Regions from separate parts of the Mesorhizobium sp. M0243 genome, predicted to be linked through region 2. Evidence: riboswitches for the same ligand, from Rfam matches in the RefSeq annotation. Region 2 holds a riboswitch; each other region holds the start of a gene.

Region 1 (4,196 bases), on a different contig from region 2:
CTGTCTTGTGTAAACGAGACGGGCGTTCTGCGACGGGGCCCTGAGGCTGTAACGGGTTTTGTCGCAAAATTCGGGGGGGGATAGCCCCGCGGCTCTTTTGTTGAAGATCAGCTTCGGCTGTTAACGGCCGAAGAGGTTCCGGTCGCTGCCCTGAGGGGCGGACTTCTCCACGTCGCCCGACGAATTGAGCAGCTTCTCGACGAGGCCACCGCTGTTGCGGACCGAGCTCGTATGCGCGCTGTCAACCGAAGTAACCGCAGGCTGATTGGCGCCGTTGGAGCCAAAGTTGTCGCTGCCGGCGAACGCGCTGCCGGTGATGGCCAGAACGGCGGCGGCAGCAATAAGGATCTTGTTCATTTTAATCTCCTGAATTCTGGATTTCGCCAGGACGGCAGACACAGCTGCCGTCGCTTGCGAATTGGTTATTAGCGACCGAAGAGGTTACGGTCGCTGCCCTGAGCGGGCGTCTGGGCAGTCGATTCCGCGGTCTTGGTGGAAGCCGTGTACGACTGGTCCACCGTGGCGGCAGGCTGGTTGGAGCCGTTCGAACCGTAGTTGTCGCTGCCGGCGAAAGCGCTGCCGGAGATGGCCAGAACGGCGGCGGCAGCAATGAGGATCTTGTTCATCTTAAATACTCCTGAATGTCTGAATTTCGCCAGGGCGGCGGGCGAGCCCGCCGTCGACTGGGAATCGGCTGTTAGTTGTTGCCGAAGAGGTTGCGGTCAGCACCCTGGGCAGGCGCCTGAGCAGCCGGTTCCGACTTCTTGGTCGAAGCGGTGTACGAGCTGTCGACAGCAGTGGCTGCCGCGGCGTTCGAACCGTAGTGGTCGCTACCAGCGAAGGCGCTGCCGGAAATGGCCAGAAGGGCTGCGGCAGTGAGAATGATCTTTTTCATTTTTGTACTCCAGTATCGTCTTTTTCCGTCCGTCTAGCGGCGTGTCTTGGAAATGAAATCGCGTCGTTCGGACAGCCCCGATGTGGGAGGGCAACCCCGCCTTTTCCAATCACGAAGTTGTTCCGTGTGGACCATGAATCCACACCTTGAAATTGTGCCAAGGGAATCTACGGGTATATTTTTCTTCTTTAAATCAGCATGTTAAGTGTAACCGCTGGATGGATCACTGACTGTTTCAGAGGCCCAGCGTTCACACCGTCCTGCACGCACCGTCAACAGAAACGAACCGTTCGGTTCGATTTTAGATCGAGCTAATAGTCACTTTTCGAAACCGTTAACCTTTTTTGACCCCGCCAAGGGGTCCGATTCGGGGATATCGCAGCCGGCAAAATGGTCATCCGGGAGGTGGATTTCAGCCCGCGACGGTCTGCGGGAACGTTCGCATGCCGTGTCGCGCCGCATGGATACGATGTCGTTTTCATGCCGACGGCGCGCCCCCGATCGTGGTTAGATCATACCATCTCAGGTGCCGCTTCGTGACGACGAGGCGGAGAATTGGGAAGCCGGTCAGAATCCGGCGCTGCCCCCGCAACGGTGGTGGAGTTCAAGTCGCAACGGGAGACCACTGGGCAACTGCCTGGGAAGGTGTCGCGATGGTCCGCAAGGACAACTCCAGAGCCCGGAAACCAGCCCGAGATTGTTAGACTCGACTGATCGCGGTGGGCGGTCAAGAGGTGGATAGCGCATGTCTGGCACCTAGCCGGCCTGCGTTTCAATCCTTCCTCCATCACCACCAGTTCAGTCCTTAGAAACGAGGACAGGACATGGATACCCGCAACGACATGCTGAGGCTCTTGAACAGCCGCCGGCAAGGCTTTTCACTGGAGCAGCCCTTCTACACCGATCCAGACTACTTCAAGCTCGACATGGAGTTGATCTGGTATCGCGACTGGCTGTTCATCGGCCATGATTGCGAACTGCCGAAGCCGGGCAGCTACATCACCGTGCAGATCGGCGACTACCCGGTCGTCCTTGTCCGCGACCAGCACGGCAAGATCAACGCCTTCCACAATTCCTGCCGCCATCGCGGCAGCCGCGTGTGCAACGCGGAAAAGGGTACGGCGGCAAAGCTCGTCTGCCCGTATCATCAGTGGACCTATGAGCTGGACGGCCGCCTGCTGTTTGCCCGCCAGATGGCCGACGGTTTCGACAAGAGTGATTTCGGCCTGAAGCCGGTCGCCTGCGAGAGCGTCGGCGGCTACATCTTCATCTGTCTGGCCAAGGAGCCGGCGGATTTCGCGCCGATGCGGGCGATGATCGAACCCTATCTTTTGCCGCACCGGTTGCGTGAAGCAAAGATCGCCTTCGAGAGCACGATCGTCGAGAAGGGCAACTGGAAGCTGGTCTGGGAAAACAACCGCGAGTGCTATCACTGCGCCGCCAATCATCCTGAGCTGTGCAAGACCTTCCCCGAGGCTCCGACCGTGACCGGCGTCAATGGCGCCGACAGCGACCCTGAAATGGTCGCGCACTGGGCCAAATGCGAGGCATCAGGCCTGCCGAGCAAATTCCGCATCGATCCGGCAGGGCAGTACCGCGCCACCCGCGCGCCGCTGCTGCGCGATGCCGTCAGCTACACCATGACGGGAAAACGGGCGGTCCAGAAGAACCTGTCCGACAGCGTTCCAACCGACCGCATCGGCTCCTTGCTGCTTTATCATTATCCGACAACCTGGAACCATATCCTCGGCGACCATGCCGTTACCTTCCGTGTGCTGCCGATCAGTGCCACGGAAACCGCGGTGACGACAAAATGGCTCGTCCACAAGGATGCGGTCGAAGGGGTCGACTACGACCTCGCTGAGCTCACCCATGTCTGGACCGAGACCAACGACCAGGACCGCCGCATCGTCGAGGAAAACGCCTTCGGCATCCTGTCGCCGGCCTACGAACCAGGCCCCTATTCGGAGCTGCATGAGGGCGGCGTGATCCAGTTCGTCGAGTGGTACGCGTCGTTCATCGGACCGCGCCTTGCCGAAGGCGACCGGCCGGCCCTGCGCAGTGTCGCCTAGCCCAGGGGACAAGAGGATGAATGCGATGACGGACCTTGGCCTCTATCGCCATCTCGACCAGATGACGCCCTGGAACGACAGGCTGCAGGTGCTGGAAGTGATCGGCGTCAGTGACGAAGCGCCTGACGTGAAGACCTTCACCTTCCGCTCCGACAACCAGACCTGGTTCCGTTACAAGCCCGGCCAGTTCGTGACGCTGGAACTGCCGACATCGGACGGGCCGCTGATGCGCACCTACACGCTGTCGTCCTCGCCGTCGCGGCCGTTCTCGATCGCGGTGACGGTCAAGGCGCAGGCGGGCAGTACCGGTACGCGCTGGATGTTCGACCATCTGACGCCCGGTTCGCACGTCAAGGCCTATGGGCCGACCGGCGACTTCTCGCTGCACAGCCACCCGGCGGCCAAATATCTGTTCATTTCGGCCGGCTCCGGCGTGACGCCGATGATGTCGATGCTGCGTTGGCTGAATGACTGTGCGCCATGGACAGATGTCGGCTTCGTCAACTGTGCGCGCCGCCCGGAAGAGATCATTTTCCGCAAGGAACTCGAGCTGCTCGGCAGCCGCATGCCCGGCCTGTCGCTCGGCTTCATGATCGAGGAACGGTCGAGCCGCGAGGGCTGGTTCGGCCATATGGGCCGCATCGACGCGATCCGGCTGCCATTGCTGGCGCCCGATTTCCGTGAGCGCGAGATCTTCTGCTGCGGCCCCGATCCCTTCATGCGCGCCGTGCGCGGCATGCTGGAAGCCGCCGGCTTCGACATGGCGAAATACCATCAGGAAAGCTTCGCGGCGCCTGCCGTGGAGGAGATCCCGGCGCCGTTCTCGCCGCCGGCGGAAGACGGCGCCGCTGCTGCTGTCGAGGCCGTGACACCAATCCGGTTCTCGCTTTCCGATGTCGATGCCGAATGCGTCGCCGGCCAGACCGTGCTGCAGACGGCACGCGCCTCTGGGGTGCGGATTCCCGCCGCCTGCGAGTTCGGCCTGTGCGGCACCTGCAAGGTGAGGAAGGTCGCGGGCGACGTCGAGATGAGTCACAATGGCGGCATCCTCGATCACGAAATCGAGGACGGCTTTATCCTCGCCTGTTGCTCGAAGCCGCTTTCGGCGCTTGAAATCGAAGCGTGACCGGCTGCGCTCGCCCGGAGCCTGCGCCATCTTGCCAAAAACCCTGCAAATGGTTAGACGCCTGCAACGGTGGGGTTGACCGTAAGGCCCGAAGATCATCTCC
Region 2 (4,196 bases):
GCCGGGCTGACGCGCGGTGCGCTCTATCATCATTTCGGCGACAAGAAGGGGCTGTTGCAGGCGGTCATAGCCCAGATTGACGGCGAGATGGCGGCGCGCATCAATGAGGTCGCGTCGAGAGCACCGACCCGCTGGCAACATTTCGTCGACGAGTGCTCGACCTATATCGAGATGGCGCTGGAGCCGGAAATCCAGCGCATCATGTTCCGCGATGGCCCGGCCGTGCTGGGGGATCCAGCGCAATGGCCGAATGCCAGTGCGTGCATCGCTTCAATGACCGACCATCTGACCGCGCTGCAGGAGGAGGGGGTCGTTGTCTCCAGCCTCGACCCCGAGACCGCCTCGCGACTGATCATCGGAGCGAGCAGCCAGGCAGCGCAACGGATCGCCAATTCGAACGACCCCGAAACGACGTCGAAGAAGGTGGTGACGGCGTTCAAGCAACTGCTTGAAGGCCTGCTGAAGAAGCCGGATCCGCAGTCGAATTGAAGTTCTCACCGGAGCTTTCGTGCCGGCAGCTGTTCACGATAGGAATTTTTTCTTGACACCATGCCCTCAGCTAAGGTATATATTCGTCCATGGTGCTGATTTGCGCCAGTGACCGGCCGCACAGGCGGGTTTTTCGTTTGATGCCCCGTCAGCCAACGCGCTGGCGGGCTCCGAACCAACCCGTTACCCCGAATTCGTCGCCCTTTGGCGTCAGGGCCGCAATTGACAATCGCCGGGTTGAGTCCATCCTCTTCCACCATCTCTGAGGCGGAGATTCGGGACACATGTGGGATTTCGAGATCGGCCGGTCGGTGTCCATCATGATGCGGACCTGGCCGTTCATCGTCTTTCGCATGATCGTCTATTTCGGCATCACGCTGGCCTATATTATGGCAACCGGCACCGGCGCCTCCGTCGGCTATGGCGTTGGCCATATCTCCACCGATCCCGACGGGCCGCTGTCGTTTGCCCTGTGGGGCGGCGTGGTCGGTTTCGGCGTCGTCTCGATCGCCGTCTACTGGATCCGCGAATACATCCTCTATGTCGTCAAGGCCGGCCACATCGCCGTCATGGTTCATCTGATCGACGGCCGCGACATTCCCGGCGGTCAGGACCAGATCGCCTACGCCAGGGATGTCGTCACCCAGCGTTTTGCCGAAGCCAACATCCTTTTCGTCGTCGACCGACTCGTCAAGGGTGCCATCCATGCCATCACCGGCCTGCTCGGCGGTATCGCCGCCTTCCTGCCGATACCAGGCCTGAGCGGCCTGGTCTCCTTCATCAACACGGTGATCCGCCTGTCGCTGACCTATGTCGACGAGATCATCCTCGGCTACAACATCCGCATCAATTCAGCCCCGCCCTTCGAGACGGCGCGCCAAGGCGTAGTGCTCTATACTCAGAACGGCAAGGTCATGGTCAAGAACGCCGTCTGGCTGGCGGTCATCATGTGGGGCATGTCGTTCATCATCTTTCTGATGATGCTGGCACCTGCCGGTGCGATTCTGTTCCTGATGCCTGGCCAGCTCGCCGGCTGGGCTTTTGTGCTCGCCATCGTCTTCGCCTGGGCATTCAAGGCGGCGTTCATCGAGCCTTTCGCCATCGCCTGCCTGATGCAGGTCTATTTCAAGACCATCGCGGGCCAGGTGCCCGATCCGGCCTGGGACGCCCGGCTGGCCGAGGCATCGTCGAAGTTCAGGGAGCTCAAGGACAAGGCGCTGGCCTCCTTCGGCGGTTCGCGCTGGGCTACGGCCGGCGCCACACCCTGATCGGCTGGGCGGATGGTGTCTGGTGAGGCAGGAACGGTGTTGAGGCGCGCCACGGTGGATTTGAGCTGTGTCTCGCCTTGCCCGGAAAAGGTCTCGCTCATGATCAGCTCCGGCAGCGGCAGCCGCCGTCCCCAGCCATGCGTTTCAAGGTCCGGTTTGGGAGCGAACTCGGAAACACGGCCGACGCAGAGATAGGCGACCGGCGTTACGTGATCCGGAATGGCCAACAGCCGCTTCAGCGCCTCAGCCTCGATGATGCTCACCCAGCCGACGCCAACGCCCTCGGCACGCGCGGCCAGCCAGAAATTCTGCACCGCGCAGACGGTGCTGTAGAGATCCATCTCCGGATTGTGCCAGCGTCCCAGCGGCGAACCCTTCGAGCGCTGCCGGTCGCAGGTGATGCAGATGTTGAGCGCGCTCTCGCAGATGCCTTCCAGCTTGAGCTTGCGGTACAGCGCCTGTTTTTCCGCCTCGATCGCCGGCAGTTCCTGTTCTCGCGCGGCCAGGAACAGGTCGCGCACCTCCGCCCGTCGTTTGACATCGCGAATGACAATGAAATTCCATGGCTGCATGAAGCCGACCGATGGCGCGTGATGGGCGGCAAGCAGCAGCCGTGCCAGCACGTCGTCATCGATCGCGGTGGGCAGGAAATGGCTGCGCACGTCACGCCGCGTGAACATGGCGCGGTAGACCGCATCGCGCGCATTCTGGTCAAATCCATCGTCAATGGCAGCGGTCATGTGTTCCGGCATCGCTTGTCCCCTTGCGATTGCAGATTCAAAACTGACAGAGCGTACTTTGTGCGTCCAAGTAGACGCACGTCGCTCTGATGCCATCCGCCTGACCACGCGGATGACAATGCCTGCCAGGCCGGTCTTCTGGCTCGGGATCAACCCGCGTCCGGTGCCTTCCCGTCATCGACAGTGGCATTTACCGGCGCGGTCCCCCTCACAGCGTTGGGCACGCCACGGAATTCAACCGTGTTCCCGATTCTCCCGCTTGCGGCGGGCACCAGGCAGTACCAGGGACCTTACGCCGAAGCGCCCGCGGGGCCAATGCCTGCGGCGACGCGAATGGACGCAGTCGCGATTTTCCCCAGTCATCGGCCGCCCGTGCATGGCCTTTGTCGATCCGGGTCACTAGATTAGGACGATGACCACCCGTCTCTACACCCATCCGATCTTCCTCGAGCATCTCACGCCGCCCGGACATCCCGAGCGGCCCGACCGCTTACGCGCCATCGAGCGCGTGCTCGACGACGAAGCCTTTGCCGGGCTCGATCGTATTCAGGCGCCGGAAGGCGACGAGGCCACCATCCTCTACGCGCATCCCGCCGATTTCGTCGCCCGCGTGCGCGCCGCCATCCCCGACGAGGGGATTGCCCGCATCGATGCCGACACCACTGCCAGCCCGAAGAGCTGGCAAGCGGCGATCACCGCGATCGGCGCCGCCAACGCCGCCGTCGATGATGTCTTTTCGGGCCGCGCCGACAACGTCTTCGTCGCCGCCCGGCCGCCCGGCCATCATGCCGAAAAGACCACGGCGATGGGCTTTTGCCTGTTCAACACGGCGGCGATCGCGGCGCGTTATGCGCAGAAGAAACACGGTGTCGAGCGCGTTGCCGTCGTCGACTGGGACGTGCATCACGGCAATGGCACGCAGGATATTTTCTGGGACGATCCGTCGGTGCTCTATTGCTCGACACACCAGATGCCGCTTTATCCCGGCACCGGAGCGAAGACCGAAACGGGCGCCGGCAACATCGTCAACGCACCGCTGGCGCCGCAGACCGGCAGCGAAGTGTTTCGCGATGCCTTCCTGTCGCGCGTCCTGCCCGCGCTCGACAATTTCGCGCCCGACCTGATCATCATTTCGGCGGGGTTCGACGCGCACCACCGCGATCCGCTGGCCGAGATCAATCTGACCGAGGATGATTTCGACTGGGCGACCGGCCAGCTGATGCAGCGCGCGGCACGCCACAGCGGCAACCGGCTCGTCAGCCTGCTCGAGGGCGGCTACGATCTGCAGGGATTGGCATTTTCGGTCGCCGCCCATGTCGGGCGACTGATGAAAGGATGAATGATGGCCGATGAGACCAACGAAGACGTCAAGGCGATGAGCTTCGAGCAGGCACTCGATGCGCTGGAGAAGATCGTCGATGATCTGGAGCGTGGCGACGTGCCGCTCGACCAGTCGATCAAGATCTATGAGCGTGGTGAGGCGCTGAAGGCGCATTGCGACCGGCTGCTGAAGGCCGCCGAGGACAAGGTCGAGAAGATCAGGCTGTCGCGCGACGGCAAGCCGGTTGGAACGGAGCCACTCGACGCGGATTGAGGCTCGGTCCGAACGATGGCCTCGCCTCACCGGTTTTTGGACATGATCATGATCGAGGATATAACTCGTTCCGATTGAAACAGCTCAAGGACAAGAGGAGATACG
Region 3 (4,196 bases), on a different contig from region 2:
CCACAGTCCGGGTTTATCCACAGTTGGCCGTCGGACAGTCGCTCGCGGGCAAGCATGACTAAGTCCGAGATCTCGCCGGCTTCCGGGACGCGTGGTGAGTGAATATCATAAACGCCGGGACCGATTTCGTTCGGATATTTGGAGCCCGTGAAGGCGTCCAACAGTTCCATCTTCGAGCGCGACGTCTCAATCGAAATGACATCCGCATCCATTTCAGCGATCGCGTGAATGATCTCGTTGAACTCCGAATAGCACATGTGGGTATGAATTTGAGTCGCGTCCTTTACACCCGTTGAAGCGATCCGGAAGCATTCGACAGCCCAGTCGAGATAGACTTTCCAGTCAGATTGGCGCAGTGGCAATCCTTCGCGAAAGGCGGCCTCATCGATCTGGACCATCCTTGCGCCGGACCTTTCGAGATCCGTCACTTCGTCGCGGATGGCGAGCGCGATCTGGCGGCAGGCTTCGGAGCGGGGTACGTCGTCGCGAACAAAAGACCAGTTGAGAATGGTGACTGGGCCTGTGAGCATTCCCTTCACGGGCTTTTCCGTAAGCGACTGGGCGAATTGCCACCAGCGCACTGTCATCGGATTGCGCCTCGATACGTCGCCGAAAATGATGGGGGGACGCACGTAGCGCGACCCATAGCTTTGTACCCAGGCATGCTGGGTGAGCGCGAAGCCGGACAACTGCTCGCCGAAATGCTGTACCATGTCGTTTCGCTCGAACTCACCGTGCACCAGCACGTCCAGCCCGATCTCTTCCTGCCAGCGAATTGCAGCCTCGATCTCCTTCTTCAGGAACGTCTCATAGTCGACATAGCTCAGCTGGCCCTTCGCATGAGCGGCCCGCGCCTTGCGTACCTGCGGCGTCTGCGGGAAGGACCCGATGGTCGTCGTCGGGAACGGCGGCAGCCCGAGTGAGCCGGCTTGGACTCTGGAGCGCTCGCCAAAAGCGCTCTCTCGTCGCTTCGCGCTGTCCTCAATGCTAGCGATCCGCCCCTGAACAAGCGGGTCATGGATCCTCGTGGATGTCACGCGCGTGGCGGCAGCCTCGGCAGACGCTTTCAACGCGCCTGCCACCGCATCCCTGCCTTGGGACAGGGCCCGGGCCAGCAAGACCAGCTCGTCGGTCTTCTGGGCCGCGAAGGCGAGCCACGACCTGATGTCGGCGTCGAGTTCCGTCTCCATGCGCAGGTCGATCGGCACATGCAGCATCGAGCAAGAAGGCGCGATCTCGACGCGGTCCAAGGGCCAGCCGGCGACGATCGGTTTGATGCGGTCGAGAATGGCGGGCAGGTTCGCACGCCAGACGTTGCGGCCATCGATCAAGCCAAGCGAGAGCACCAGATCCTTCGGAGCGAGCCGACCCACCGTTTCCAGCTGCTCGGGAGCGCGCACGAGATCAATATGCAGCCCGGCCAAGGGCAGAGAAACCGCGGTTTCGAGATTGTCTCCCAGCGACCCGAAATACGTAGCCAGCATGATCTTCAGCTCGGGCGCGGCTTTCGACAGCTGGCCATAGGCGAATTCGAACGCAGCTCGTTCGTTCGGGTTCAGATCGAGGACAAGCGCTGGCTCATCGATCTGCACCCAGTCGGCTCCCGACAGCTTCAGCTTCTGCAGGACTTGCTCGTAAACGGGCAGCAGCCGCGGTAGGAGCGCGATGGGACCGAACCCCTCGGCAGGCGATTTCGCCAGCTTGAGGAAGGTGATGGGTCCAAGGATGACTGGGCGTGTGTGAATGCCGAGAGCTTTAGCCTCGAGGAAGTAATCGACCGGCTTCGATGACGAGAGGGCGAACGTCTGATCATCATCGAGTTCCGGCACAATGTAGTGGTAGTTGGTGTCAAACCACTTGGTCATTTCCATCGCGGTTACACCAGGTCCATGAGCCTCCTCCTGGTGACCAGCGTGTCCACAATCCTCCGTCTGACCCTGGTTGCCGCGCGCCATTGCGAAGTAGATGTCAAGTGGGACCTCGCCGCTATTCCAGCCGTAACGGGAGGGAACGGCCCCAACCATGGCTGCGGTGTCGAGCACATGGTCGTAAAGCGAGAAGTCGTTCGACGGGATTTTCGACACGCCGCGATCGCGCTGCTCTTCCCAGCTAGCGGCACGGAGCGCCTTCGACGTCGTGAGAAGGTCGCCAGCGGACGATGTTCCGGACCAGTAGCTTTCAAGCGCGAATTTCAGTTCTCGCCGACGACCGAAGCGCGGCACGCCGAGCGTTGCTACAGGAATTTCCTGAGAGTCAGTCATGTCATACCCCGATGGTTGGGGCGCCGATGACAAGGAAGGCGCTAGCAGGCCGGCACGAACGCCGGCTTGCAGCGGCCACCGAGACACCCCGCCCGTGGACGTAATTCGCCGTGGCAGGTCTCCTGGCTCGCGGGGTCATAGCCTCTACCCGTCTTCCTGAGGGTATTCGCCTCAGTGACATGAGTGGGGTTGGCTCGCCGCTAACAGTTGCGGGGGCAGCGCCGGCATTGTACCGGCTTCCCTCTTAGCTCCGCTGCGGCAGCGCCGCACGCGAGAACCACGACACGCAGACAATCACAGCAGTCCGCTCTTTTGTCAATGACGCATAACGAAATGTTTATGTCGTTATGTGATTTCGCTTTTACGCTTGTCTAACATTGTGAAATATTCAGTCGCCCATTGGCGGCGCTGCTCCGCTGCCACCATTGTCCAACTAATGGATCCCTGTCGGGCTGCGACATCCCTCGCAGGTCGCCGATGAAGGATTTCGGACAAGACTTCAAGCGCGTGACAACGTCATTAGAATGCAGAAGATCGCATTGGTGGCGATGTTTAACGATGCGGCCGCAAGCCGTGCGTGCGTGGTAGAAGCGGTTTTCTCGGAGTGAGCGCCAAACCGTGGTCCGAGGGGAATTGGCACGCCAGTCGTCATCACGGGTGACTAGGCAATCGTGATGACTCCGCTCGGCGGCAAGAGACCACACTGACGGAGCCTGGCTCAAGGGTCTGATGCAAAGCCCGACTGTGGTCCCGATAAGCCGCTTAAGCCGCATTCAGGCGGTCAGGATAAGTATCTCTCTCTCCAAGCGCTCGGCATTGAGGGATGCGCAAATGCAGGCAAAGCTCGCGTGCTTCATATTCTGCATCATACGATCGGCAGGACCCAGTTTTTATCCAGTGCACGCGTCAGCGCGGTGTGCAATTCTGGCTCGGTCCGATACGAAGGCATTTGGGCCTCGCTGATCCAGCCCAAGCCAACATAGTGGAAGTGATCCGCAGGGACCGTAACCCGGCTGCTGTCCAGTTGCCGAACGAAGTCCGCTGACCAATGGTGGATCGTATACGCTTCAAGTTTGTCCATCATCCTCCGCCAGCGTTGGATGCGTTCTTCGCGCGGCATGCTGGCCGCTCTTGAGATCGCGGTAGCTATCTCGTCGGAGAGCCTCGGATTTACCAGCAGGGCGTCCTCGCCGAAGTCTTCGGCCGCGCCGGCAAACTTCGATAACACCAGAACGCCAGGGTCGCTCGGATCTTGTGCAGCAATGTATTCTTTCGCCACAAGATTCATGCCATCGCGCAACGGCGTCACAACGCAAACACGCGCGGCTCTGTAAAGACCCGCTATCTCAGCTTGGGTGAACGACCTGTTCTCATAGATAATCGGCATCCACTCGTCCGTGCCATGCCGGTTGTTGACTTGATTGACGAGTCTTTCGACGTCGCGCCGATATTCGCTGTACGCTTGGATGTCGCCACGTGAGGGAGTTGCGATTTGCAAGAGCGAGACACGTTGCGGCTCGACTGCCAGCAGATCGAAAGCTTTAATCCGATTGTCGATGCCCTTGGTGTAGTCGAGCCGATCGACGCCGATAACTAGCTTTGCTCCGCCAAGTTTCAACTGCGAAATGTAGGCTTTCTGCGCCTCAAGCGAATCTGCGGCACACTGTTCGAATTGCTTCGGATCGATACCTATAGGAAAATTTTGGCATTGCGTCTGGCCATGGTCCGAGAAAACGACCCCGTTCTTGCTCTCCAGCCCCAAATGAGATTGGACACAGGCGAGGAAATTGCTCACATCACGGTCGGTCTGGAAACCGAGCAGATCATACTCGAGCATACATTTCATTAGCTCGCCAGAATTGGGCACGCGCTCCATCATGTCAGACTCGGGCCATGGCGTATGCAGGAAATGGCCGATCGGCCGGTCAATGCCGA
Region 4 (4,196 bases), on a different contig from region 2:
ACCTGGAAGACGGGCACGCCGGCGCGGTCGAACAGGGTCTCATTGCCGGGTTCGGCGCCGGACGCGAAAGCGGTCGCGGTGATGATGGCGGCGGGTTTCAGCGAGGCGAGTGCTGTTTCCACGAAGGCCAGGGATGCGGGGTCCTTGAGGCTGGAGACGAAGATTGGGACCGGATTGATGCCGCGCTGGCGGAGCGCTTCGAAAAGCGCATCGATGGGCGCGACATCGGCGGCCAATAGCATCGAGCGATAGAACAGGATGGGGATGATAGGAGCGTTGACGTTGTCAGCGTCGAGTTCCTTCACACCCCCCTCTGTCCTGCCGGACATCTCCCCCGCAAGGGGGGAGATTGCGCTGTCATTGGAGATTTCGCCAATTGTCGAGGTTGCGGACGCGTCAGCTTCTAATGAAACGGGAAAAGAGCCGGCTTTGATGCAGTCCGATCTCCCCCCTTGCGGGGGAGATGTCCGGCAGGACAGAGGGGGGTGTGAAGGATCACCAACGACCCCAAGTCCTGGCTCATAAAACCCGGCTTTCGGCACTGGAACCGGCTCTGCTACGTCCGCATCCGATCCAGCCAGCCCCGCCAATCTCCGCACCAGCGCGCTCATATTCGCCGGGCCGCCCTCGCGGAAATAGTCGAGCAGGCCATCGAGCTCCTCGCGCGGCAGCGTCGAGGCTTCGATCAGGCGCAGATCCTCGTCGCGGCATTCGCCGGGCAGCAGCGCCAGCTTTATGCCGTGTGCGCGAGCGGTCGAGGCAAGCTGGTCGCAGCCGTAGCGCCACCAGTCGTAGCCGCCGAGGATGCGCACGAGGATGACCTTGGCGTGGCGGGCGACGCTGTCGACCCAGAGGTCGACGGACATGGGATGGCGCAGGTCACGCAGGGCAGCCAGCCGCATCGAGGGCAGGCGGCCGGCATCGGCCTTCCAGGCTGCCGCCAGTCCGGCGAGGTCGCTGTCGGTGAAGGACAGGGCCACGATATCCGCCGGCGTCTGCCGCAGATCGACCGGCTCGGCGAGGTCGTCGAGCGAGGCGGATGTCGTGGTGAGGATGTGCATCGCAACCCGTGTCCGAGATCAGCCGGCGAGTATACGCTCGATCGCCGGGCGGTTCAGCCCCTTCAGGCCGATGACGACGAGACGCGAGCGGCGGTCGTCCTGCGCGGTCCAGGCGCGGTCATAGTAATGATTGACGCGCGGCCCGACGGCCTGCAGCAAGAGCCGCATCGGCTTGCCACCGACCTCGACGAAGCCTTTTACACGCAGCACGTTTTCTTCTTCGGCGACTGTGGCGACACGCTTTGCCAGTTCATCGGGATTGGCGATCGAGGCAATGTCGACAATGAACGTGTCGAAGTCGTCATGCTCATGGTCGAATGCGCCGTCATGGTGGGACTTGCGGTTTTCGATGTCGTCCTCGACGGCGAGACCGAGCCCGAGCAGCACGGAGGGATCGACCTTGCCATGCGACGTCGGCACGATCTTCACGGCGCGGGCGGAGTGTTCGCCAATGATGGCGTTGGCGCGGGCGGTGCCGGCGGCGTCCATCAGGTCGCTTTTCGACAGGATGATCAGGTCGGCGCAGGCGATCTGATCCTCGAACACTTCTTCCACCGGATCGTCATGGTCGAGCGTCTCGTCCCCGGCGCGCTGCGCCTGCAAAGCATCCATGTCGTTGGCGACGCGGCCTTCGGCCAATGCCGGCCCGTCGACCACGGCGATGACGCCGTCGACTGTGACGCGGCTCTTTACGCTCGGCCATTGAAACGCCTGGACCAGCGGCTTGGGCAGCGCCAGGCCCGAAGTCTCGATCAGGATGTGGTCGACCCTCGGCGTCAGCGCGAGGATCTTGTCGAGCGCCGGGACGAAATCGTCGGCGACGGTGCAGCAGATGCAGCCATTGGCCAGTTCGACGATGTTTTCCTCCGGGCAGGTGTCTATGCCGCAGCCCTTGAGGATCTCGCCATCGATGCCGATGTCGCCGAATTCGTTGACAATGATGGCAATGCGCTTGCCGCCGGCGTTTTCCAGGAGATGGCGGACCAGCGTCGTCTTGCCGGCGCCGAGGAAGCCGGTGACGACGGTGCAGGGAACGCGGGAGAGGTTCGCAGGCGAATCTGGGGCAGTCATGGTCAATCCTTCAGCAGGTCTAAGGGAGGGATGCGGGCAACGAGGCCACGCTTCAGGCTATCGGGGCGGCCGCGCCATGGAATCAGGCCGTCCTTCGAGGTGGCGAAGAGCTTGGCGCCTGTCACGAGGTCGGCGCCGCTGGTCGTGGTCAGGTCGCCGAAGACATAGCTCCAGCACCCGTCGCGCAGGATGGCGGCGCTGAGGCGGCGCTTGCAATTGCCGAGGCATTCGACGCTGCGGATGCGGATGTCGTCGCCGGATGCGGCGCGGCGCGTGTCGTCCGCCAGCAATTCGCCGGCGCGGGGATGAGCGTCGGCGCCGGTCTCATCGCGGCAGGAGGCGCAGACGATGATGGTGACGCCGGCCAAGGCATCATCATGGCCGGACGAAATATCCGCTGTGCCAGCCGAAAAACTGCTGTCGTGGTCCAAGATCGGGCTCCTTGCCCGGAAACCCGCCGGGCGATCGGATTCTAAAGTCGCAGACGGCAGGTCTCCTGGCTCGCGGGTCATCGCCTTGGTAGCCGCCTTCCCGGGAACTCCCCAGTGGCTTTCGGCCTTGGCTCTTCGCTTACAGTTGCGGGGACAGCCGCGGATTTGGGATTTTGCCCCGCACCGCATTCCCTCTTAGCTCTTGCCGTTGCGGGCAAGAGACCATCTGAACCGGATTTAGGCTTTTGCGGGCAGCGGTGTCAACGCAACGCAGGGGCAATCTGAAATCAGGGGCGGGGACGCTTCACTACCACTGACCGCTCTTCGCGAATGCCATCTTCGTTGTTGGGATCAGGAAAAGCTGTAACGAAAGCCGTCAGAAGGATATCTCCATCTTGCCGGTCCAGCCATCCGGCGCTGTCACCCACATCGAAGTAAATGCCATCAACTTTGAAGCCAAATGTGTCTCCAGCAGGTCTAGGGTAGCGTTTTCGGATTGCCTGCGCATGTACGTCCCATGAAAAGGACGAAATCCTATCGAGGCACTCCTGCACCTCTTGGGTCAGCCTGGCTTTGATATCCATTGTTTATCCGCTAGCCTGTGTACGTTGGCTCAATTGTTATCTCCCGGCAACGCAAGGATGACCTGACGCAGCGCCTGGTACCCGTCGCCGTGGTGCCAGTCCTGATCAACGAGGAGCTCTTGACCTTCCGGCCAAGTTTCGTTGTCCAGGAGAATTTCGTTGCCGACCAGTGCTCCGCCATAGCTCGCCAGGAATATCCGGATGAAATGACTGCCAGGGCGAACCTTAGCCGTGAACAGTTTTTCCAAGCGGGCATAAAACGCTGGATATGTCCGGTTGAGAGTGCATTCCACTGCAGCCTGTGTGATCACAGGTCCACCGTAGATCTTCCAGCCAGCATCATTCCGTTGCCAGAATGCAATCTGGGCTTGCATGTTCTCGCAAACATGCTCCGCAAGGCCCTCGATCAGCACATGAAATACACCGATCAGGAATTTTCCGAATGCTTGGAAAATCGCCTGTTCACGCGTGTCGCCCAGTCCAACAAAAGATTCGATGACCGGCTGAGTGCCTAGCAACGGTGAGAAGACGTAGATTTCGAGAACAAGCCTGCGACCCGAGCCTGACGGCTCCTTGTCGAAAACTTGGGCTTCAAAGCGCAGGTCTTCCAGTCCAATCCAGACATCGTTCTGTCCACGGATGGCGCTGATCCCATGCGCAATCAACGCTTCGTGGATCAGGTCGAGAACCTCTTGCGATGCCATCATTGAACCTAGGCCGACAAAACTCCCTCAAACGGCTGCAGCCGACGGCTGATGTCAAGAGCGCCCGTCGCTGATCACGCTCAGCAGCGCCGGACCCAAATCCCCGGCAGGCGTCACTTCGATGCGTTCGAGTCCGAGCCAGCCCTGCATCTGCTTCAATTCCTCGAACAGCTCTGCAGCGGTTTCAGGCGGTGCACCGGGCTCCGCATAGGCCGCATGGACGCGCAGTATGCTGGCCGGACGGTCGGCCTTGAGGTCGACGCGTGCCACGATCCTGTCGCCGAGCAGGAACGGCAGGACATAATAGCCATATTGCCGCTTGTCGGCCGGCGTGTAGATCTCGAT

The links. A riboswitch is a leader RNA that binds a small molecule or an ion and turns the genes downstream of it on or off. The one in region 2 is predicted to bind cobalamin.
Region 1: linked by a shared signal. The riboswitch ahead of NKJ11_RS23725 (aromatic ring-hydroxylating oxygenase subunit alpha) and the one ahead of bluB (5,6-dimethylbenzimidazole synthase) in region 2 are both predicted to bind cobalamin.
Region 3: linked by a shared signal. The riboswitch ahead of metE (5-methyltetrahydropteroyltriglutamate--homocysteine S-methyltransferase) and the one ahead of bluB (5,6-dimethylbenzimidazole synthase) in region 2 are both predicted to bind cobalamin.
Region 4: linked by a shared signal. The riboswitch ahead of NKJ11_RS26730 (DUF1636 family protein) and the one ahead of bluB (5,6-dimethylbenzimidazole synthase) in region 2 are both predicted to bind cobalamin.

The regions. Positions count from the first base shown of each region.
Region 1 is NZ_JAMYSF010000020.1:120,046-124,241, reverse strand. Features, by position in the region: gene NKJ11_RS23740 (DUF680 domain-containing protein) at 121-357, opposite strand; gene NKJ11_RS23735 (DUF680 domain-containing protein) at 426-626, opposite strand; gene NKJ11_RS23730 (DUF680 domain-containing protein) at 698-895, opposite strand; cobalamin riboswitch at 1,403-1,604, shown strand; gene NKJ11_RS23725 (aromatic ring-hydroxylating oxygenase subunit alpha) at 1,720-2,967, shown strand; gene NKJ11_RS23720 (FAD-binding oxidoreductase) at 2,993-4,093, shown strand.
Region 2 is NZ_JAMYSF010000002.1:80,565-84,760, reverse strand. Features, by position in the region: gene NKJ11_RS02470 (TetR/AcrR family transcriptional regulator) at 1-489, shown strand, start outside; gene NKJ11_RS02465 (hypothetical protein) at 774-1,757, shown strand; partial or broken gene bluB (5,6-dimethylbenzimidazole synthase) at 1,880-2,497, opposite strand; cobalamin riboswitch at 2,609-2,788, opposite strand; gene NKJ11_RS02455 (histone deacetylase family protein) at 2,910-3,836, shown strand; gene NKJ11_RS02450 (exodeoxyribonuclease VII small subunit) at 3,840-4,091, shown strand.
Region 3 is NZ_JAMYSF010000014.1:68,674-72,869, reverse strand. Features, by position in the region: gene metE (5-methyltetrahydropteroyltriglutamate--homocysteine S-methyltransferase) at 1-2,261, opposite strand, end outside; cobalamin riboswitch at 2,357-2,558, opposite strand; gene NKJ11_RS19170 (alpha,alpha-trehalose-phosphate synthase (UDP-forming)) at 3,127-4,196, opposite strand, start outside.
Region 4 is NZ_JAMYSF010000026.1:68,161-72,356, forward strand. Features, by position in the region: gene NKJ11_RS26720 (cobaltochelatase subunit CobN) at 1-1,061, opposite strand, end outside; gene cobW (cobalamin biosynthesis protein CobW) at 1,080-2,132, opposite strand; gene NKJ11_RS26730 (DUF1636 family protein) at 2,135-2,563, opposite strand; cobalamin riboswitch at 2,602-2,805, opposite strand; gene NKJ11_RS26735 (hypothetical protein) at 2,851-3,147, opposite strand; gene NKJ11_RS26740 (DUF6348 family protein) at 3,177-3,854, opposite strand; gene NKJ11_RS26745 (winged helix-turn-helix domain-containing protein) at 3,906-4,196, opposite strand, start outside.